DNA from 3 places in the Ewingella sp. C233 genome. Region 2 is predicted to be linked to each of the others. Evidence: predicted binding sites of a transcription regulator. Region 2 holds the regulator's gene; each other region holds the start of a gene.
What was found. The regulator PurR, encoded in region 2, represses purine synthesis genes. The targets are predictions, from matches to a motif close to CANGCAAACGTTTGCNTG.

Region 1 (7,922 bases), on a different contig from region 2:
CTGGTGATTTTGATCCCGCCACTGGCGATGGGCCTGCCGTGGGACATCTGGATTTATCGCGGGCTGACGCTGCTGCTGATCGGCTGTCCTTGTGCGCTGGTGATTTCTACTCCGGCGGCGATAACCTCAGGTCTGGCAGCCGCCACACGTCAGGGTGCATTAATCAAGGGAGGTGCCGCACTGGAACAACTGGCGTTAATTCAAACCATCGCTCTCGATAAAACCGGCACGCTGACCGAAGGCAAACCGGAAGTGACCGACGTTCTGGCGCTGAGCGGTGTGACTGAAAATGAGCTGCTGAGTCTTGCGGCGGCGGTTGAAGCCGGTTCGCATCATCCGCTGGCGCAGGCGATTATTACCCGCGCAAGAGTAGAAAACCCTCTGCCGATCAATGCACAGGAGCGTCGTGCGCTGGCCGGTTCAGGCGTTGAAGGAGAAGTGGCCGGTAAAAAAATTCAGGTGCTGGCACCGAAGCGTCTGGCGGCAAAAGGGGTGGCCGAAGTCCATCTCCGTCAAATTGCCGACTGGGAATCCACCGGTAAAACAGTGGTGGTAGTGTTACGGGAAGGCAATGCTATCGGGCTTATCGCCATGCAGGACAAACTGCGTGATGACGCAGTCAGCGCGCTGGCGGATTTGAAAGCACAGGGGATTTCTGCGGTGATGCTCACCGGCGACAATCCGCGCGCTGCCAAAACCATTGCCGAACGACTGGGCATTGAGTTTCGTGCCGGATTGCTGCCCGCTGATAAAGTCGAGGCAGTGACGGCCCTCAATGCGATTCATCCGACAGCGATGGTGGGTGATGGTATTAACGATGCCCCGGCGATGAAAGCGGCAACTATTGGTATTGCGATGGGAAGTGGCACCGACGTCGCGCTGGAAACGGCAGACGCGGCGTTAACTCACAACCGCCTGAGCGGACTGGCGCAGATGATCAGTCTGTCGCGGGCAACGCGGGCCAATATCCGCCAGAACATCACTATCGCAATTGGTCTTAAAGCTATTTTCCTGGTCACCACACTGATGGGGCTGACCGGACTGTGGCTGGCGGTGCTGGCCGACTCCGGCGCTACCGCGCTGGTCACTGCCAACGCGCTGAGATTGTTGCGTAAAAAAACGAAGTAAGCGATTACTCAGATCTCACTACACCTTTCGCCAGCAAATAGCGGTACGGCAGTTGTTCTGTGTCGGCCGCTAACAGGGTGTGTTCCATAAAACGGCAGAAGCCCGGAATATCGCGGGTGGTGGCGGGATCATCTGCAATCACCAGCAGGGTTTCGCCGTCTTTCATGGCGCGCACCGTTTTGCGAACCATCATGACAGGCTCGGGACAACGTAGCCCCAGAGCGTCCAGTTGGTGGTCCGGGTTGATAAAGGGATCGGTCATTTCAATTCTCACTCACATACGCTAATGCGCGACAGTTTATACCGCTGATTCCGTGACGCAACCAACGCAAACCATTGCGTTAAAATTAACCATTGCAATACTGACACAAACGGTTACTATGCGCGCCGCGCTGTATTTTCCGCGCTATTTTTCACTCTGCATTAATTGGGTTCCCTCACCCCAATTCAACACTAAAAAAGGCCACAATCTATGTATTCGTTTACTGCTCAACAGCGCTTTGCGGCGTTGGTATGGCTATCGTTATTCCATATTGCCATCATCACTTCCAGTAACTATCTGGTGCAGTTGCCGATCTCCATTTTCGGTTTCCATACCACCTGGGGTGCGTTCACTTTCCCGTTCATTTTTCTCGCCACCGATCTGACTGTGCGCATTTTTGGCGCGCCGCTGGCCCGACGCATTATTTTGTCGGTCATGATGCCTGCGCTGCTCATCTCCTACGTGATTTCCGCGCTCTATTTTGAAGCCGAATGGCAGGGGTTTGCCGTGCTCAGCAGCCTGAATGTGATGGTTGCCCGTATCGCAGTGGCCAGCTTCATGGCTTATGTTCTCGGCCAGATCCTTGACGTCCACGTCTTCAACCGCCTGCGTCAGAAACGCAGCTGGTGGGTGGCACCGGCCGCCGCCATGTTCCTTGGAAACATCAGCGATACGCTGGCCTTCTTCTTTATTGCGTTCTACAAAAGCAGTAATGAATTTATGGCCAACAATTGGGTAGAAATCGCTCTGGTAGATTACACTTTCAAAGTGCTGATCTGTCTGGTGTTCTTCCTGCCGATGTACGGCGTACTGCTCAATATGCTGTTGAAACGTCTTTCGCAAAGCGGCGATCACGCGCAGTTTCAGCTAAATTCTCACTGAGTGCAGCTAACACAAAATGCGCCATAATCTGACTTGCATTTACAACGTGAATAGGTTGCCATACAGGCAGTGAAATCAAGTATCTATCCCCAAAATATTTTGCGCCGCTTACGGCGGCAATCTGAAGAATGGCGGGGATATAGCGCGTTAACATCAAAGGAAGAACTATGCGTAATTTAGTGAAATTTGCAGGTATGGGCGTGCTGATCCTCGGTCTGGCGGCGTGTGATGGCAAAACTGACGACAAAGCCGCAGCGGATAAAGGCGCTCCGGCGGCCTCTGCAACTGCAGCTGGCGTTCCGGTCAGCCTGCTTGATGGCAAAGTGACCTTTTCCCTTCCGCAGGGTATGAGCGATCAGAGCGGTAAACTGGGCAGCCAGGCAAACAATATGCATGTGTATGCCGACAGCACCGGTCAGAAAGCCGTGATCGTTATCCTCGGTGATAACACCACTGAGTCGCTGGACGTGCTGACAGCCCGTCTGCAAGAACAGCAGAAAGCCCGCGATACCAACCTGCAGGTGGTCACGGATAAATCGATTCAGGTCGACGGCCAGACACTGCAACAGTACGACAGCGTGATCTCATCCGCGGGTCAGAAAGCGTATTCATCTATCGTTCTGGGCAAAGTGGACAGCCATCTGCTGACCCTGCAAATCACCCTGCCTGCGGATAATCAGCAGCAGGCGCAGACGGATGCCGAAGCGATCATTAATACCCTGAAAATTAAGTAATTATATTGTACTGATTATTTTACGAGCGGGGCTTGCCCCGCTTTTTCATGACTGACGCGTCCTGACACACTAAAACACCATCCTCTCTATGGACTTATTCGCTCATAAACGAACGGATTCGCGCCACTGCCCCAAAATATCGCAATGAAAAGCAAAAAATGTGATCGGTGACGGGAAAAATGCGCAATTTCGTATTTCAAAATGTTAACCAATGCCGCAAAATTCGCCTCCAGATTCATAAAACTGTAACAATTTCGTCATCTATCACAATTCGCTAACGCGCATTCGATTAGCATGACGCTCGTTATGGAACATTTCAGTTTGGTTTTATTGTTTGTCAGCCACTCAGGGTGAGTGAGCTGACCAATGCCATTGGAGGCGTTAATGCTCAGTATCTTTAAGCCCGCAGCCCATCAGGCTCCCGTGGCAGCAGACCATGTTGATCCTTTGTACCGCCGCCTTCGCTGGCAGATCTTCATGGGGATTTTCTTCGGTTATGCTGCCTACTATCTGGTGCGTAAAAACTTTGCACTAGCTATGCCCTATCTGATCGATCAGGGCTTCTCTCGTGGTGACCTTGGCTTCGCGCTGTCCGGTATCTCCATCGCTTACGGTATCTCCAAATTCATCATGGGGTCGGTGTCCGACCGCTCCAACCCGCGCGTTTTCCTGCCCGTCGGTCTGATTCTGGCGGCAGCCGTGATGTTGTTTATGGGCTTCGTGCCCTGGGCGACGTCCAGTATTGCCATCATGTTTGTGCTGCTGTTCCTGTGCGGATGGTTCCAGGGAATGGGCTGGCCACCATGTGGCCGTACCATGGTTCACTGGTGGTCGCAGAAAGAACGCGGCAGCATCGTCTCCGTGTGGAACTGCGCCCATAACGTCGGCGGCGGTATTCCTCCGCTGTTGTTCCTGTTGGGTATGGCGTGGTTTAACGACTGGCACGCGGCGCTCTATATGCCCGCTTTTGGCGCGATTGCTCTGGCTGTTTTTGCATTCATTACGATGCGCGACACCCCGCAGTCCTGTGGTTTACCACCGATTGAAGAGTACAAAAACGACTATCCACCAGACTACGTGAAAGAGTCAGCCGAGCAGGAACTGACGGCGAAACAGATTTTCATGCAGTACATTTTGCCGAACAAACTGCTCTGGTACATCGCCATCGCCAACGTTTTCGTTTACCTGCTGCGTTACGGCATCCTCGACTGGTCACCGACCTATCTGAAAGAGGTGAAACACTTCGCGTTGGATAAGTCCTCGTGGGCGTATTTCCTCTACGAATATGCAGGGATCCCGGGCACGCTGCTGTGTGGCTGGATGTCGGACAAAGTGTTCAAAGGCAACCGTGGCGCCACCGGCGTGTTCTTCATGGTGCTGGTCACTATCGCCACCGTGGTGTACTGGCTGAACCCGGTCGGTAATCCGGGCATTGATATGGCTTGTATGATCACCATCGGCTTCCTGATTTACGGCCCGGTCATGCTGATTGGCTTACACGCACTGGAACTGGCACCGAAGAAAGCGGCAGGAACGGCGGCGGGCTTTACCGGCCTGTTTGGTTACCTCGGTGGTTCGGTCGCGGCGAGTGCTATCGTCGGCTATACCGTTGACTACTTCGGTTGGGACGGCGGCTTTATCGTAATGATTGGCGGCTGTGTGCTGGCGGTGATGTTGCTGGTGATGGTGATGCTGAGTGAAAACAAACACAAAGCCCAGCTGGCTAAAGGAGCATAAGGATGCGCAACATAGTAGGTAATGTGCTGAAAAGCAGCCGGCTGGCCGGCCTGATTGCCGCCTCATGCTATGCCAGTGCCGCCGAGCCGGTGGTTATTGCTCATCGCGGCGCAAGTGGCTACCTGCCGGAACATACCCTGCCCGCGAAAGCCATGGCTTATGCGCAGGGTGCCAATTTCCTCGAGCAGGATCTGGTCATGACCAAGGATGACCAACTGGTCGTTCTGCATGACCACTATCTGGATCGTGTGACCGACGTGGCTCAGCGTTTCCCTGACCGCGCACGTAAAGACGGGCGTTATTACGCTATCGACTTTACGCTGCCTGAGATCAAATCGCTGAAGTTCACCGAAGGTTTTGATATCAAAGACGGCAAACAGGTACAGACCTATCCGGGGCGTTTCCCGATGGGTAAATCTGATTTCCGTGTGCACACCTTCCAGGAAGAGATCGAGTTCGTGCAGGGGCTAAATCATTCGACGGGTAAAAACGTCGGGATTTATACCGAGATCAAAGCCCCGTGGTTCCACCGTCAGGAAGGCAAAGACATTTCTGCCAAAGTGCTGGAAGTGCTTAAAGAGTACGGATACACCAGTAAAAGCAGCAATGTCTATGTCCAGTGCTTCGACCCGAACGAGCTTAAGCGCATCAAGAATGAGCTGGAGCCTAAGATGGGCATCGACCTGAAACTGGTTCAGTTGATCGCCTACACCAAGTGGGATGAAACACAGGAGCAGAAAGACGGGAAATGGGTGAATTACAATTATGACTGGATGTTCAAGCCGGGCGCGATGAAACAAATCGCGCAGTATGCTGACGGCATCGGACCTGATTACCATATGCTGATCGAAGCGGACTCTACGGTGAATAATATCAAACTGACGCCGATGACGGCGGAGGCACACGCCAGCAAGCTGGTGGTGCATCCGTTTACCGTTCGCGCAGACGATTTGCCGAAGTACGTCACCAACGTGAATTCGCTGTATCAGATCCTTTATCAGCAGGCGCACGTTGACGGCCTGTTCACTGACTTCCCTGACAAAGCGGTGAGTTATTTAGAGCATCAGCAGACGCAGCCACAGAAGTAAGTTCCGTTTCATCGCGCTGAAACCATAAAAAGCGGGCAAGATTTTCACCCTGCCCGCTTTTTTATGCTTCAACCTACCGGAAAATTAAGCCGGTTCGGAGAGATACATTTTACGCAGATAATGCGGCACCGCATCGTCAGCGTTCGAACCGATAATTTCGGCATCCGGCATCGCCGCTTTCAGGCGTGGCAAGGAGCCGCTCATCAGACAACCTTTGCCGGCCATGGTCAGCATTTCCAAATCGTTCAGACCATCGCCGAACGCGATGCAGTCTTTTAGCCCATAACCCATCAGTTTTGCCACGTGCTCCAGCGCATGGCCTTTAGATACACCACCGGCCATCACTTCCAGACAGGTTGGCAGCGAGAAGCTCACGTTGACGCGATCGCCCCAGCGGGCGTTGATGGCATCTTCCAGCGGAACCAGCTCTTCATGGCTTTCACAGGTGAAATAGACTTTGCAGATGCCGTCGGTTTCCAGCAGGCCCGGTTCATACAGTTTGTACTTGAAGACAGACTCGCGGAAGAACTGGTCCTGATCGTCACGATCGCGGTTCATATACCAGTCATCATTGCGGTAAACGTTGGTCAGAATGTTCGGGTTGTTATGCATGATACCGAACAGGTCGCGGGCGATGTCTTCGTCAACGTTGTGGGAGAAGATCAGCTCGCCTTCGGTGTTATGCACCCGCGCACCGTTGGAGGTGATCATATACGCGCTGATTTCCAGATTGTCACGGATCTGCGCTACATCGATGTGATGGCGGCCGGTGGCAAACACAAAGTGCACGTCACGCTGAGTCAGCATCTTCAGCGTCTCTTTGGCGTAAGGGCTCAGGGTATGGTCGGGTGACAGCAGAGTGCCATCTAAATCGGAAGCAACAACATGATACATAGCGGTAGGTTCTAACCTCTGATGGAGTTGTGCGCGGCAGTTCGCCGCGAGTTAATGCCGCGCAAAAAAGCGCATGATGGCATCGAGCGCCTGTGCCCTCAGGTCGTCCCGTTCGAACAGGATCTCATGGCGCGCGCCTTCGATGACCAGTGGCTTTTCCCCTTCACAAGGGTGTCCGACAACGGCCATCGCCTGACAAAAAGCAAGATGCGACCGGTTATCGACCACCCGGTCTTCGCTTGCCTGTAATAATAGCAGGGGCGTAGTGATATTTTCGGCCTGTTGCAGAATATGCAACCCCGCCTCAATACTCTCTCGCACCCAGTGATAAGTCGGCCCGCCGACCTGCAGCTCAGGGTAATCGGCATAAAAACGCAGGTTACGGCGATAGCGTTCGCGGCTGTGCGTCAGGCGGTTAACCACAAACGGCAGTGGCCGCCAGTGACCGGTTCCCAGCGCATAACCGTCCCGGCGCAGCGGACGATTCTCCGCCCAGTTGAGTATCCGCCGTGAGATCCAGCCCGGTATTGGTAGGTAAATACCTGTCATCGGTGCACAAAGGGCCGCTGCGTCAAAGCGTTGCGGATACTTCGCCAGGAACAGCGCGGCAATCGCGCCGCCCATCGAGTGAGCCAGTACATACTTCTTATTGTAATGACGTGGCGCGATTTCACGCTCATACAGCCGGTGGAAATCCTCAACGTAGTCATCAAAGTGCTGCACGTGCCCACGGTGTGGATCATCAAGCATACGCCCGGAACGCCCCTGCCCACGGTGATCAACAATGATGACGTCATAACCGCTGTGAAACAGGTCATACGCCAGCTCCGGGTATTTTACGTAGCTTTCGATACGCCCCGGTGACACCAAAATGACGCTGTCGTGTTCAAAGGCGCTAAAGCGGACGTAATGAATCGGTACGTCGTCCACACCGGCAAATTGCCCTTCTTCCCGTTGACGCCAGAAATCCAGCAATGGCCCGGTCGCAAAAGCAGAAAATTCTTTCTCACGCGTTAACCACTTTGCAAAATTCGATGACATGGAAGGGTTCCGAAACCGTGTTACAGGAAGATAAGTAAGTTAATTGTGGGCCCATAAACAATAGCGTATTGTGCCATAAAATAGCCTTTTCAGGGAGTAGCGCGATGACGTTGGACTGGTGGTTAACCTATCTGCTTACGACTTCAATTTTAAGTC
Region 2 (7,922 bases):
ATAGTCTGAGGAACATAACTCAGGCCGATAACGCCTGGCGTATAACCCATGTCACTGAGTATAAAAGGTGAGCCCGTCAGCCAGGCAAAAAATCCGGCAGAACATGCGCCGTAAATCATGACGTTACCGCTGAATACAGGCGATGCCAGCAGTTTGAAAAAACCGATGCGGTTGGTTTTAGGATGACCCGCCGTTTTTTTAGTTTCCTGAATACGGAGTGAGCAAATTAACAGCAGAACGCCAATCGCCAAGAGCAGGGCGAAGATAGCTTCCCAATCGAAGTGATTTAAGACCCAGGCGCCTAGCAAGGGTGCCAGCGCAGGCGATAACGCCACCAACGGCATGATGGTGGCGAAAGTTCGTTTGGCGACGTCCGCAGAGTAACGGTCAACGACCAGCGCCTGCCAGCTGACGGCAGCAGCACATACGCCAATGGCCTGCAGGAAACGCAATGCCAGCAGCAAATAGATGTTCTGTACCCAGATCATTCCCAGACAGCCCAGTGCGAAAAGCGTCAGACCGGCAATAAGCACAGGTCTGCGGCCGAGCTTGTCTGACAGCGGCCCCCACAGCAATTGTCCGATAGCGAATCCGCCGAGAAAAATACTCAGGCTGGCGCTGATCATTCCCGGACTAGTCATCAGGCTGATTTGCATTGCGCTAAACGCAGGAAGGTACATATCTGTCGCTAAAAAGCCGAGCATGCTCAGGCCAGCCAGATACAGCATAAATCCAAAGGAGGGTTTCATGATTTTCTCTTTTTATTGGCGATGTTTGTTATGCGAAAAATTATTGAACAGCGGCACAACGTGCAGGAAGTCTCAGGCGCGAAGTGTAAAGGTTTGGCTTACCGCTTGTGAAACGCTAATATTTGCAATCTTGTATCAAAAAAATTGAAAGCAGGTGGGGAGACTGGGCGATGTGGTCAGAATATTCTTTAGAAGTGGTCGATGCCGTGGCGCGTACCGGCAGTTTCAGTGCGGCGGCACAAGAGCTGCATCGTGTTCCGTCTGCGGTAAGCTACACCGTTCGCCAACTGGAGCAATGGCTGGCAGTACCGCTGTTTGAAAGGCGTCATCGGGATGTAGAGTTGACCGCCGCCGGTCAGGTTTTTGTCGAAGAGGCTCGGTTGCTTATCAAAAAAATGATAGCGACACGGCGTCAGTGTCAGCAGGTGGCGAATGGCTGGCGTGGGCAACTCAATGTAGCGGTAGACCGCATTGTGAAACCGGAAAGGTCGCGGCGTCTGGTTACCGATTTCTACCGGGCATTCCCCGATACGGAACTGATCATCCATTCCGAGGTGTTCAACGGCGTGTGGGACGCGCTGGTGGATGGCCGTGCGGATGTCGCCATCGGCGCAACACGCGCTGTGCCCACCGGCGGGCGTTTTAGTTTCAGGGATATGGGGTTTATGGACTGGCACTGTGTGGTCAGCCCTGACCATCCGCTGGCGGCGCTCACTGTGCCATTAGTGGATGAACAGCTGCGTGCCTATCCGGCACTTTGTATCGAAGATACGTCGCGCAACTTACCTAAGCGTGATACCTGGACGCTAAACAATCAGCGACGTCTGGTTGTTCCCGACTGGACCTGCGCCATAGACTGCCTGTGTGAAGGACTGTGCGTGGGGATGATGCCCGTGCATCTGGTCGAAGACTGGATATCACATCAAAAATTGAGTGTGCTGACGCTGGCTGCCGCATTTCCCGAAAGCGCCTGCTGCCTGACCTGGGATCAGAGTAACCAGTCTCCGGCGCTGGCGTGGCTTCTGGATTATCTGGGCGATACCCCTACGCTGAATCAGGAGTGGTTACGCAACTAAAAACGCCTGCAAATGTGCAGGCGTTCGTGTTATGGCTTTCGGACTACGCTGTTAACGGCGATAGTCGCGGTAAGGACCATCGGCTACCGAGCGGCGTTCAACCAGTTTCGGGTGGACTTCAATGGTCTGTGACTCCTCACGTTTGCTGATAATGCGATCCAGCAGCATGGTGAATGCCATCTCACCCAGGCGCTCTTTGGGCTGGTGGATTGTCGTCAGTGCAGGGGAGAAGTAACGGGCGTTGCGTACGTTATCATAGCCGATCACCGAAATATCCTGCGGCACCCGCAGACCCATTTCATCAGCGGCACAAATAGCCCCCATCGCCATGACGTCACCGCCGCAGAAGACGGCCGTCGGGCGCTGTTTCTGCATCAAAATTTTATGCATCGCCTGATAGCCTGACTCGGGTTCAAAATCACCCTGAACGACCCATTCTTCGCGCAGCGGGATGTTGGCTTCCGTCATGGCTTTGAGGAAACCCTGGAAGCGGCCGCCACCGGTGTTACGAGCCAGTTGCCCCGGGATCACACCGATATCGCGATGACCGCGTTCAATCAGATAGCGCCCGGCCATATACCCACCTTCAAAGGCATTATCGATGATACTGTCGGTGAAGTTTTTACGTGCTTCGCCCCAATCCATCACCACCATCGGGATCGCTCGGTATTCTTCGAGCATGTCGAGCAATGCATCGGGATATTCCGCGCACATGACCAACAGACCATCGACGCGTTTTTGCGCCAGCATGGCCAGATAGGCCTGCTGTTTATCAAGATTATTATGCGAATTACACAAAATCAGTGTGTAGCCTTTGGCGAAACAGCTGTTTTCTACTGCCTCGATCACTTCGGCAAAATAGGGCGCTTCGCTGGATGTTGCCAGTAATCCGATAGATTTTGTATTGTTGACCTTGAGGCTACGGGCCACCGCGCTGGGAGAGTAGTGCAGCTCTTTTATCGCTGTCTGCACGGCGGCTTTAGTTTCTTCGGCGACGAAACGTGTTTTATTGATGACGTGCGACACGGTTGTGGTGGAAACGCCAGCCCGCTTTGCGACATCTTTTATCGTTGCCATGAAAAGAATGACTCCTGTCTGACGTGCTTTAGCACGTTAGCATTATGTTAATCGTTTGCCTGCGTGGATCTGACTGCTGGAAAAGAGATGAGCAGTGAAATCGTTGGTGGGTTTTTCAGAGCACAACAACTGTCTGAAAGAACATCGGAATGAATCGACCCGCACGCAGTGTGGTAACCGCGAATTTTCTCTTATATCTTGGTAAAGGGGAAGTAAAAAGTCTTCGTAACGCAGGGAATGATCACGGGATTTTAAAACAAAACTATGAGAAAATGCGTTGGCACACAAACTGTATGGCTTATAAAAAGGCCACATTTGATCCAGAAGGGGTTTTAATGGATACCAATCTGAAATTTGCTCTCATTACTGTGGTTGGCGCACTGGCAATGATTATGGCTTTCAGTTTTACCGCAGTGATGCACTGATCCTTTTTTACCTTCATTCGCTGAGGGTAAAAAGATCAGAAAAAAGGGCGATTCCTTTTACAGGTGTCGCCCTTTTCAATTCTTTGTTTTGCATCGTTCGCAAAATACTGTCTTAGCGACTGATTGTTTCATAAACGTTTCGTTAAATGCTATTCATCGCTGATTAGCGGTACTGCGGACTTAACGAATCGTTTTAGGCGTCATCACTCGACGCGCGCCAACATAGTGATCTTGCCAGTAATCTTCACCCAGTGAGGTGATTTTGATCTCTTCACCTGTACGGGGGGACTGAATAAATTTACCGTTTCCTACATAGACACCAACATGATCTGCTGCGCCGCGGTTATTGATTCTGAAGAAGACTAAGTCGCCGCTCTCCAGCTCACCGCGTTTAACTGGCGCCGCGTCCCGAAGGTGGTACATTTCGTTAGCGGTGCGTGGCATTTTGATACGAATCAGGTCTTTATATGCGTAATACACTAAACCACTGCAATCGAAACCGGTATTGGGAGAAGTGCCTCCCCAGCGATAAGGTTTGCCGACCTGATGCATTAGCTTGGTCATCGCGGTCTGCTGCGCATGTTGATAACGTTTTTTATGCGCGGCACTCAAAGCAATCGGTTTGGTGTCTTTCGCGAGTCCGTCTTTTGATTTTCGATGGCGACCGTAGGCTTTTTTACTATTTTTACTGGTCTCATTTTTCGCAATCGTTCGGCTTTCTTTCTTCGCTGTCATCTTGCTGTGGGTCACTTTGGCCGTTTTCTTTTCAGAATGTTCGTTGCGAACCCGCTTGGTGCTGGTGACTTTTTTGGTTTCTTTAACTTTTGCTTTTTGTTCTTTAACTGGCTCTGATTTTGATTTTTTACTGGTTCGGGCAACGGTTTTTCGCTTTCGTCTCTCATCAGGTTTTGCCTGACTGACGTGGCTTTTCCGCTGATCGGCAGCAACGTTAGTTTGTGGCGAAGCATGCGCCAGATTCAGAAACAGCTGGGTAAAGAACAGCACGGAAAGCGTAAACAATAAACGCATGGCGTCGTTACCAATATTGGCCCAAGGTTAAACATCAGAGATGTCAGAGTATTGCCCAAAAGAAGCAGACAAAACAGCACGAATTGCTTCGATTCTAGATCATATTGTGAGAAAAAGTTAATAGCATTTTAAATGCTGTAAAAATGGTCATTTTCAGTTCTAAAAACCATCTTTTATCAGAGAGTTAAAAATGTGCTCTGACCAGCTCAGCTCAGTCACAAGAGAGTTAAACTCAACGATCAAAAATGTTATTCTGAATGAATGTTTATTATTGCGAGCCATCAGACAGTTTGATTAAAAAGTAATGACGTAAACGCATGAATGAAAGCTGGGGTGGAAAGACCCTGCAAAAAATGGCGTTTTTATCCAAAGCCCGCCATCGTTACAATAGACGCTAAGCGACAAGTGGCGCGCATTTCCAGACAGTGCCCTGCGCATCAATGAGTAATGACAGTGACAGCCAGTTTTGGCTTGAGGAAGCAATAAATGACCACGACCACTATCGAAAAAATCCAGAAGCAGGTTTCCGAAAACCCAATCCTTCTGTACATGAAAGGCTCACCGAAGTTGCCTAGCTGTGGTTTCTCCGCTCAGGCTGTGCAGGCGCTTTCAGCCTGTGGCGAACGTTTTGCCTATGTTGATATTCTGCAAAATCCGGATATCCGTGCTGAAATGCCGAAATATGCAAACTGGCCAACCTTCCCGCAATTATGGGTAGACGGTGAGTTGGTTGGCGGTTGTGACATCATCATTGAGATGTATCAACGTGGTGAGTTGCAGACGCTGATCAAAGAAACTGCTGAGAAGTACAAATCTTCTGAAGAGCAGCAACCCGAGTAATATCAGCGCGTCTGGCTCTGTATCAGGCAATCTCTGAAACGGGTAAATAAAAAGAGCGACCTCAATGAGTCGCTCTTTTTTTCTGAATTTTGGGGACAACACCGTCAGCGTTTACGCATCGTTTTCTTGCGTTTGCGCTTTTTCATCATCTGAGTTGATCGGCAACGGCCAGCCGCCCAGGCGTTTCCAGCGGTTTACCAGTTCACAGAATAACTCTGCAGTCTGCTCTGTATCATACAGTGCAGAATGCGCCTGGCTGCTGTCAAACGCCATGCCTGCGCTGATGCAGGCTTTAGCCAGTACAGTCTGACCAAGCACTAAACCGCTCAGTGCCGCGGTGTCGAAAGTGGCAAAGGGGTGAAACGGGTTGCGTTTCAAGCCTGCGCGTTCTGCGGCCGCCATCAAAAAGCTGTGATCAAAATTGGCGTTGTGCGCAACGATAATGGCGCGACTGCAGTTTTGTTCTTTCATTCCTTTACGAATGACTTTGAAAATTTCATGCAGCGCATCATATTCGCTCACGGCACCGCGAAGCGGATTAGTGGGGTCGATGCCGTTGAAGGCCAGTGCTTCCGGTACCAGAATTGAGCCTTCAAAGGGCTCAACGTGAAAATGCACCGTCTCGTCGGTTTTTAGCCAGCCATCTTCATCCATTTTCAGGGTGATCGCGGCAATTTCCAGCAGTGCATCGGTCTTGGCGTTAAATCCAGCCGTTTCTACGTCGATAACCACGGGGTAAAAACCACGGAAACGGCCTCTCAGGGCGTTAATGTCACTATTGTCGGCCATCAGTTTCTTATCTTCATCGAATTCAGCGCGCATTATGGCAAATTTTTAATGGAGATGCAGGAGTATAGGGGCAGAAAAAAGGGCGCCTTTGCGCCCTTCATGATGTGAGGGGACATTAATTCCCCAGGCCCTGGCCTGCATGTTTAGATTCGATCAGTTCGATTTTATAACCATCAGGATCTTCAACGAAAGCGATGATGGTGGCGCCGCCTTTGACCGGACCGGCTTCACGGGTCACGTTACCGCCCGCTTTACGAATGTCTTCGCAAGTTTGTGCCACGTTATCCACGCCCAGTGCAATATGCCCGTAGGCTGTACCGAGGTCGTAGCTGTGAACATCCCAGTTGTAGGTCAGTTCGATCACGGCACCTTCGCTTTCATCAGTGTATCCCACGAACGCGAGGGAGTATTTGTATTCGGTATTTTCGCTGGTACGCAGCAGACGCATACCTAAAACATCAGTATAGAAATTGATTGAACGTTGCAGGTCGCCGACGCGAAGCATGGTATGAAGTAAGCGCATAATTTCCTCTGATTGCAGGGATAAGTAATAAATAACAGACTAACTGATTGTCACCGGACAGGCAAAAAAACGCGGCAGCCGGAGGGCAACGGCTGCCGCATCTTCAGGTATCAAAACATACCCTGTTAATTGATAACGCTAATCTTACAGCGTTGGGTAGTCGGTGTAGCCCTGAGCGCCGCCGCCGTAGAATGTGTCCGCTTTTGGCTCATTCAGTGACGCGTGATTTTTCAGGCGCTCAACCAGGTCCGGGTTGGCAATGTAGCTGCGGCCAAAGGCCACGGCATCGATATAACCTTTTTCGATCAGCTCTTCGCCTTTTTCAGCGGTATAAGCACCGGCGCCAACAATCACACCCTGATAGTGCGCACGGATTGCCGCACGGAAAGCTTCTGAGTAAGGCTTGCCACCGGCCCAGTCTGGCTCAGAAATATGCAGGTATGCCAGTTTGCGGTTATTTAGCTCATCAAGCAGATACAGCGCGGCTTCTTCCTGATCTTCACCATTATCCAGACCATTGAACGGGCCGAGCGGGGAAATGCGGATACCCACGCGGTCTGCGCCAATTTCAGCGATGGAGGCATCAACCACTTCCAGTGTCAGACGGGTACGGTTCTCGATGCTACCGCCGTAGGCGTCGGTACGCACGTTTGAAGCTGGCGCCATGAACTGGTGCAGCAGGTAGCCGTGTGCCGCATGGATCTCGATATAGTCGAAGTCAGCTTCGCGGGAGTTGGCTGCCGCCAGGCGGAAATCGTTGATGATGCCCGGGATTTCACTCAGCTCGAGTGCGCGCGGGGTAGGGCAGTCTTCACGGACCGCGTTACCCTGCGCATCACGCAGGCTGGTACGGGTGTTTGGATTGATGGCTGACGCAGAAACAGGAGTCTGACCGTCCGGTTGCACGCTGTTGTGTGAAATGCGTCCGGTGTGCCACAACTGCACCGCGATGTGACCTTCTTTTTGATGAACACCGGCAACGATTTTCTTCCATGCCGCCGTTTGTTCTGGCGTATGTAAGCCAGGCGCGCCCGCATAACCCTTAGCCTGGAAAGAGACCTGGGTCGCTTCAGTGATGATAAGGCCAGCACTGTGGCGCTGTGCATAATATTCGCCCATCAGCGGGGTTGGAATATCGCCAGGCTCAATGCTGCGCAGACGGGTCAGAGGAGCCATAAATACGCGATTCGGTAAGGTTTTATTACCGACAACAATCGGGGAGAAAAGCTTGGTCATGTTCTAAAACTCCTGGTTAATAGACTGGTCGGTCTGATTATGAAAAAAATGTGTAACCAAACTAACGCGTCATATTAGGGTTTGGATTTGTAAATAATGAGCAATTCATCAACAACATTTTGAAAATATATTCAGCGCGTTGCTTCTGGTGGCTGCAATAACATTTCAACGCTTTCCA
Region 3 (7,922 bases), on a different contig from region 2:
CTGTCAGCAGCACAGCACTGGTGAGGGTCGGCAGTTTACGCGTTTCGGTTTTCTGCTGAGAGGGCCAGTAGCGCAGTAATTTCATATTAAGAATATCGACCCACAGCAACGACTGCGTGCGCTGGCACCAGACCGGGGTTTCACCTAAATCTGCACGATAATCATCAATGGCGGTGAAAGCAGAACGTAAAAATGCGGACATGCGTAGTTCTCCTGCAAGCGGTTAACGCTGAATCAGTTGCTGATAGTCAGTCTAGTCTGGCTTTAGTCGGAGAGGATAGGAGAATGGATGTAAAAATAATGCTAAAAAAAGGCCGCTTTCTATAAAAATGCACAGAAAACGGCCTCTGAAAGTCAGTCGTTAAGGCTTAGAAATCGTATCTCAAACGGATCAGGTTCATGTCACCGAGGTTATCGGTTGATGAAGTGAACACGTGTTCGTAATCAACGCGGAAGCCGTAATCGAGCTGGAAGGAAATACCCAAGCCATTATCGATACGCTGATAATCACGGCCAGTGACATAGGTCAAACGGTCACCCATGAAGTATGGCTGAATGGTTTTCACTGCAAACTGATCGATTGGGAAAGCATAACCCAGGAAGTATTCCAGACCGTACGCATCACCGGCGAAGAAATCATCGTCATTTTTCAGACTGGTGGTCAGGAAGTCGTGGTAGTAACCGCCGCCGAATGATGCAGTCCAGTTGCCCGGTTTCCAACTCAGAGCTGTACCAATGATGCTCTGGTTGTAGTCAGTGGACGTATTATCATTCGGGTTTTTCATTGTTGCGTCGGTGTAGTTGTACGCAGTACCCCAGGTCAGATCTTTGGTGATGTGATAATCCACACCGACAGAACCGCCGCTATTACGTTTGTAACGCAGACTATTTTTGCCGGTCAGCAGATCGTTATCTGAGAACAGATAAGACGCGTACACATCGGTATTGCCGAAGGTGTTTTTATATTTCAGCATTTTACGTGAACGGTAAGAACCGTCGTAGTCACCGTTTACACCATTGCCGGGTGCCTGGGCGAGCATATCGTAATCCCAGATATCTGTTTTCGCACCGACCACATCATAGTAGATGCTGTTTTGCTGGCCGAAAGTCAACTGACCGTAGGTTTTGCTTTTCAGTCCGGTGTAGAGCATACGGCGAGTGGTGTTATGTGCGCCGTCAGCATAGTGGTTATCCCAGCCAGTAATTGCCGGAACATTGACACCTAGCTCGTAATAGTTGATCCAGCTGATGTCATCAAACAGATAGTAATCACTGGAGAAACGGAAACGCGTACCACCATCAAAACCGTTGGTTTTGTAGTTTTTGACGCCATTTTGGAATTGCCACTGTGGACGAATACTGCCGCCGACCTGGAAATTCAGGCGGCTGAGTAAATCGTCTGGCTTGGGATCTTGTTTAATCAGAGTGATTTCGGCATGTGAAGCAAAGGCCGTACAGCCGAGGATGAGGCTGGCAGCAGCCCCTTGTGTGAACCTGTTCAATTTAGATTTCATGTAAAACTCCCTGTGCCAAAACGTTGCTCAAAACAAAAAAGTGGGTTTTGCGCCAATTCGTTCTGGCCGGATTTCTTATTATTCCCTTACATCATGGTAAGGGTGTCAGACGCACCATCGCTTTCGCCATGAAGCTGGCTAAAAATTAACTTTCGCAGGTTAAAATTAGCGAGCTATTTATTATCACATTCATTAATTTAATCAAGATAGATTTCGCATGTACAAAGCGGAAATAATGATAAAGATCGGAGAAAAGAGGTGGGCGTCGATTTTATCGCCAAATTATGCCCGGTAATCTCACTGGCGAGGCAGGCAGGTAGTAAAGGCAGAGGTAAAGGACGTACTATTGAGCCGGTAAAACAAAAGAGTGGACGGCACTGCGCCAGATGATTTTTATGCACATTTTTGCATGATTATTCGAAATGCGGTCAGAAGCCGGCTCGGCTATCCATTAACATAAAGTTGCAGTATAAGTAACCAAAATGGCGATGTATTTTACTGATGTTAACCGACCTGTATCATAATTTTCTAATTATGCGGCAATTTTGCTGGCCCCGTTGCTGTGGGGTCGTTAACCTGAATCTGCTTCAAGGCAGAACATATCGATTAAGAGAGAGATTATGAGTAACGCTGATATCCGCATGGCAATTGCGGGCGCGGGTGGTCGCATGGGCCGGCAGTTGATTCAGGCTGTATCACAGGCTGAAGGTGTGGTGCTTGGCGCGGCGATTCAGCGCAAAGGTTCTTCCCTGGTGGGTACCGACGCCGGTGAGATGGCGGGTGTGGGCCGGTTAAATGTGAAGGTGAGTGACAGTCTGGAAGATGTAGTGGATGATTTCGATATTCTGATCGATTTCACCCGTCCGGAAGGGACGCTGGCCTACCTCGAGTTTTGTCAGAAACATCAGAAAGCTATCGTTATCGGCACTACGGGCTTTGATGATGCCGGTAAGGCTGCAATTGTACAGGCAGCAACCGCTGTTCCGGTGGTTTTTGCGGCGAACTTTAGCGTGGGCGTGAATGTTGTCCTCAAACTTTTAGAAAAAGCCGCCAAAGTGATGGGCGACTATACCGATATCGAAATCATTGAAGCTCACCATCGCCATAAAGTGGATGCGCCATCGGGCACGGCACTGGCAATGGGGGAAGCCATCGCCGGTGCGCTGGGGCGTGATCTGAAAGAATGCGCGGTTTATGTCCGCGAAGGCTATACCGGTGAGCGTGATCCGAAATCTATTGGTTTCGCGACTGTCAGAGCCGGTGACATCGTGGGTGAACATACCGTGATGTTTGCTGATATTGGCGAGCGGGTTGAGATAACCCACAAGGCTTCCAGCCGGATGACTTTCGCAAATGGCGCAGTAAAAGCGGCTGTTTGGCTCTCATCACAGAAAAAAGGCCTTTATGACATGAAAGATGTCCTTGGACTGGATGATTTATAGTTTTTCTAAACCATTGTGATGTGGTTGTTTTGGTCATAGTGTTTTGATACAAGGGCGATTCCTTGATTGCCCTTTTCTTTTTTTTGTTTTTATATTGGCTTGGTGGATTTTATTAATCGAAGTCTGTAATAGTTGTTGTTTCCCTCTATTTTTCTGACCATTATGGTTATAAAACACCCACTCCACACCTCGGCATGTTCAACAATTCCTTTTTTTCTCGGGTTCTCAGATAAAACGCCTCGCAAACGGTTACTATGTGCAGATAGGTCGCTCTTTTATGGCAGTAGGGCATGGTTTTCACTGAGCTCAGCAAAATAGACAGAAATAATGGTGCTTTTGGTAGACAAAGCTGACTGCCATCATTAGAATGCGCCCAATTTGCCGAAAATTGTCTTAGGGGATGATTTTTGCATTGATTTAGATCGGTTAATCTGAATTAATATGCAAATAATATGATTGATTATTCCTGGAGGATGCTTTGATAAAGTCAGCGCTATTGGTTCTGGAAGACGGAACCCAATTCCACGGTCGGGCCATCGGGGCTGAAGGTACGGCAGTGGGGGAAGTGGTCTTTAATACGTCGATGACCGGTTATCAAGAAATCCTTACTGATCCCTCCTATTCCCGCCAGATCGTCACCCTCACTTATCCCCATATCGGCAATGTCGGCACTAACGCCGCTGATGAAGAATCCTCCGCAGTACACGCTCAGGGCCTGGTTATTCGCGATTTACCTCTTATTGCCAGCAACTACCGTAGTACAGAAAACCTCTCGGATTACCTCAAACGCCACAACATTGTTGCTATCGCTGATATTGATACCCGCAAACTGACCCGCGTGCTGCGTGAAAAAGGCGCACAGAACGGCTGCATTATTGCCGGTGATAGCGTAGACGCCGCTCTGGCGCTGCAAAAAGCTAAAGCGTTCCCTGGCCTGAAAGGGATGGATCTGGCGAAAGAAGTGACCACCGCAGAATCTTACAGCTGGCAGCAAGGCAGTTGGACGCTCGAAGGTGAGTTGCCGGAAGCGAAGAAAGAAGAAGAACTGCCATTCCACGTGGTGGCTTATGACTACGGCGCCAAGCGTAATATCCTGCGCATGCTGGTGGATCGCGGCTGCCGCCTGACGGTGGTTCCGGCGCAAACGCCTGCTGCTGACGTACTCAAGCTCAATCCGGATGGTATCTTCCTCTCCAACGGACCGGGCGACCCGGAGCCTTGCGACTACGCCATCGATGCGATCAAAGCCTTCCTTGAAACCGATATTCCGGTATTTGGTATCTGCCTCGGCCACCAGTTACTGGCGCTGGCGAGCGGTGCGAAAACCCTGAAGATGAAGCTCGGCCATCACGGCGGCAACCATCCGGTTAAAGATCTCGATAATAATGTGGTGATGATCACCGCACAGAACCACGGCTTTGCGGTCGATGAAACTAATCTGCCTGCCAATCTGCGCGTGACGCACAAATCACTGTTCGACCATACAGTTCAGGGCATCCACCGCACAGACAAACCGGCGTTCAGCTTTCAGGGCCACCCTGAAGCCAGCCCTGGTCCGCACGATGCGGCGCCACTGTTTGATCACTTTATCGAACTGATTGAGCAATACCGTTCTAACGCCACTCTTACGGGCAAATAAGTCAGGAGCAATAACAACATGCCAAAACGTACAGACATAAAAAGCATCCTGATCCTCGGCGCTGGCCCGATTGTTATCGGTCAGGCCTGTGAGTTTGACTATTCCGGTGCCCAGGCCTGTAAAGCCCTGCGTGAAGAGGGCTACCGCGTCATTCTGGTCAACTCCAACCCGGCCACCATCATGACTGACCCGGAAATGGCCGACGCGACTTACATCGAACCGATTACCTGGGAAGTGGTGCGCAAGATTATTGAGAAAGAGCGTCCGGACGCCGTGCTGCCCACCATGGGCGGCCAGACTGCACTGAACTGTGCGCTGGAACTGGAACGTCAGGGTGTGCTGGAAGAGTTCGGCGTGACCATGATTGGTGCCACAGCCGATGCTATCGATAAAGCAGAAGACCGCCGTCGTTTTGACATTGCGATGAAGAAAATTGGTCTCGATACCGCACGTTCAGGCATCGCGCATACCATGGAAGAAGCGCTGGTTATCGCCGCTGACGTAGGCTTCCCGTGCATTATCCGTCCTTCATTCACCATGGGCGGTACTGGCGGTGGTATAGCGTATAACCGCGAAGAGTTTGAAGAAATTTGCGAACGCGGCCTGGATCTCTCACCAACCAAAGAGCTGCTGATTGATGAGTCGCTGATTGGCTGGAAAGAGTACGAGATGGAAGTGGTGCGTGATAAAAACGACAACTGCATCATCGTCTGCTCGATTGAAAACTTCGACGCCATGGGCATTCATACCGGTGACTCAATCACAGTCGCACCGGCGCAGACCCTGACCGACAAAGAGTACCAAATCATGCGTAACGCCTCGATGGCGGTACTGCGTGAAATCGGCGTAGAAACCGGTGGCTCCAACGTGCAGTTCTCGGTCAACCCGAAAAATGGCCGTCTGATTGTTATCGAGATGAACCCGCGCGTATCACGTTCTTCTGCGCTGGCCTCGAAAGCGACCGGTTTCCCGATTGCTAAAGTGGCGGCCAAGCTGGCAGTGGGTTATACCCTTGATGAGCTGATGAACGACATCACCGGCGGCAAAACCCCGGCCTCGTTCGAACCGTCCATCGACTACGTTGTGACTAAAATTCCTCGCTTCAACTTCGAAAAATTTGCCGGTGCTAATGACCGCCTGACCACGCAGATGAAATCCGTCGGTGAAGTGATGGCAATTGGCCGCACGCAGCAGGAATCCCTGCAAAAAGCACTGCGCGGTCTGGAAGTGGGCGCCAGCGGTTTTGACCCGAAAGTCAGCCTTGATGACCCTGAAGCGCTGACCAAAATTCGCCGTGAGCTGAAAGAAGCCGGTGCCGAGCGTATCTGGTACATCGCCGATGCTTTCCGTGCCGGACTGTCCGTTGACGGCATCTTTAACCTGACCAACGTGGACCGCTGGTTCCTGGTGCAGATTGAAGAGCTGGTCAAACTGGAAAATGAAGTGGCTGAAGGCGGCTTCAATATCCTGACGCCGGAATACCTGCGCATGCTCAAACGCAAAGGCTTTGCTGATCTGCGTTTGGCCACGCTGGTGGGTGTGTCCGAAGGCGAAGTGCGTAAACTGCGCCACAAATATAATCTTCACCCGGTCTACAAGCGTGTGGATACCTGCGCAGCGGAATTCTCAACCGATACCGCCTATATGTATTCGACCTATGAAGAAGAGTGCGAATCTAATCCGACCAATGACAAGCCGAAAATCATGGTGCTGGGCGGCGGTCCAAACCGTATCGGTCAGGGCATTGAGTTTGACTACTGCTGCGTACACGCCTCACTGGCGCTGCGTGAAGACGGTTACGAAACCATCATGGTTAACTGTAACCCTGAAACTGTCTCTACCGACTACGACACGTCAGACCGTCTGTACTTCGAATCTGTGACGCTGGAAGATGTGCTGGAAATCGTACGCATCGAGCAGCCTGAAGGTGTGATCGTGCAGTACGGCGGTCAGACTCCGTTGAAACTAGCCCGTGAACTGGAAGCTGCGGGTGTGCCTATCATTGGTACCAGCCCGGACGCCATTGACCGTGCCGAAGACCGTGAACGTTTCCAGCAGGCGGTTCACCGTCTGGGCCTGAAACAACCGGCTAACGCCACCGTGTCGACCATTGAACAAGCCGTTGAGAAAGCGGCTGGTCTGGGTTATCCGCTGGTGGTGCGTCCGTCCTATGTACTGGGTGGCCGCGCGATGGAAATCGTGTATGACGAAATCGACCTGCGCCGTTACTTCCAGAATGCCGTCAGCGTTTCCAACGATGCGCCAGTGCTGCTGGACCGTTTCCTTGATGATGCCGTTGAAGTTGACGTCGATGCTATCTGCGACGGTGAACGCGTACTGATTGGCGGCATCATGGAGCACATCGAGCAAGCGGGCGTTCACTCCGGTGACTCCGCCTGTTCCCTGCCGTGCTACACGCTGAGCAAGGAAATTCAGGATGTGATGCGCCAGCAGGTTGAGAAACTGGCATTTGAACTCTGCGTTCGCGGCCTGATGAACGTGCAGTTTGCGGTGAAAAACAACGAAGTCTACCTGATTGAAGTTAACCCGCGTGCCGCGCGTACCGTGCCGTTTGTTTCTAAAGCGACGGGCGTACCTTTGGCGAAAGTGGCGGCCCGCGTCATGGCCGGTCAAACACTGGCGCAGCAGGGCATTACCGAAGAGGTGATCCCACCGTATTACTCTGTGAAAGAAGTGGTGCTGCCGTTCAACAAATTCCCAGGCGTTGACCCTATCTTAGGGCCAGAAATGCGCTCTACCGGGGAAGTGATGGGCGTCGGCCGTACCTTCGCCGAAGCCTTTGCCAAAGCACAACTGGGTAGTAACTCTGGTATGAAGAAAGCCGGTCGCGCGTTGTTATCGGTTCGCGATGGCGACAAAGCCCGCGTGGTGGATTTAGCGGCCAAACTGCTTAAACGCGGTTTCGAGCTGGATGCAACACACGGCACTGCCGTGGTGCTGGGTGAGGCGGGGATAAATCCGCGTCTGGTGAACAAGGTGCATGAAGGCCGCCCGCACATTCAGGACCGCATCAAAAACGGTGAATACGTTTATATCGTCAATACCACCGCCGGACGTCAGGCGATTGAGGATTCAAAACTGATCCGCCGCAGTGCCCTGCAATACAAGGTGCATTATGACACCACCCTGAACGGCGGCTTTGCCACCGCGATGGCGTTGTCTTCTGACCCGACAGAGCAGGTGATCTCCGTGCAGGAAATGCACGCGAAAATCAAAGGCTGATAGAATAACCGGTACACGAAAGGCGCGGCGAAAGCTGCGCCTTTTCTTTTTTATACGTCAGGCTTTCTTCCTGAAAGCAGAAAA

Region 1: tusA (sulfurtransferase TusA) is a predicted target of PurR. The motif match lies at 1,454-1,471, and genes of this name have one in related genera.
Region 3: carA (glutamine-hydrolyzing carbamoyl-phosphate synthase small subunit) is a predicted target of PurR. The motif match lies at 3,195-3,212, and genes of this name have one in related genera.

The regions. Positions count from the first base shown of each region.
Region 1 covers NZ_JBUZRI010000006.1:62,646-70,567, reverse strand. Annotated here, with positions in the region: gene ACZRKO_RS20635 (zinc/cadmium/mercury/lead-transporting ATPase) at 1-1,128, shown strand, start outside; gene tusA (sulfurtransferase TusA) at 1,133-1,390, opposite strand; gene ACZRKO_RS20625 (7-cyano-7-deazaguanine/7-aminomethyl-7-deazaguanine transporter) at 1,601-2,272, shown strand; gene ACZRKO_RS20620 (DcrB family lipoprotein) at 2,440-3,006, shown strand; gene glpT (glycerol-3-phosphate transporter) at 3,391-4,743, shown strand; gene glpQ (glycerophosphodiester phosphodiesterase) at 4,746-5,831, shown strand; gene yigL (sugar/pyridoxal phosphate phosphatase YigL) at 5,916-6,725, opposite strand; gene pldB (lysophospholipase L2) at 6,777-7,766, opposite strand; gene rhtB (homoserine/homoserine lactone efflux protein) at 7,871-7,922, shown strand, end outside.
Region 2 covers NZ_JBUZRI010000001.1:1,790,657-1,798,578, reverse strand. Annotated here, with positions in the region: gene punC (purine nucleoside transporter PunC) at 1-749, opposite strand, end outside; gene punR (DNA-binding transcriptional activator PunR) at 920-1,825, shown strand; gene purR (HTH-type transcriptional repressor PurR) at 1,877-2,902, opposite strand; gene cydH (cytochrome bd-I oxidase subunit CydH) at 3,052-3,327, shown strand; gene ACZRKO_RS08115 (C40 family peptidase) at 3,508-4,356, opposite strand; gene ACZRKO_RS08110 (Grx4 family monothiol glutaredoxin) at 4,843-5,196, shown strand; gene rnt (ribonuclease T) at 5,308-6,018, opposite strand; gene gloA (lactoylglutathione lyase) at 6,101-6,508, opposite strand; gene nemA (N-ethylmaleimide reductase) at 6,653-7,744, opposite strand; gene ACZRKO_RS08090 (TetR/AcrR family transcriptional regulator) at 7,876-7,922, opposite strand, start outside.
Region 3 covers NZ_JBUZRI010000002.1:250,372-258,293, reverse strand. Annotated here, with positions in the region: gene ACZRKO_RS13450 (SMP-30/gluconolactonase/LRE family protein) at 1-202, opposite strand, end outside; gene ACZRKO_RS13445 (porin) at 369-1,514, opposite strand; gene dapB (4-hydroxy-tetrahydrodipicolinate reductase) at 2,135-2,956, shown strand; gene carA (glutamine-hydrolyzing carbamoyl-phosphate synthase small subunit) at 3,435-4,595, shown strand; gene carB (carbamoyl-phosphate synthase large subunit) at 4,614-7,838, shown strand.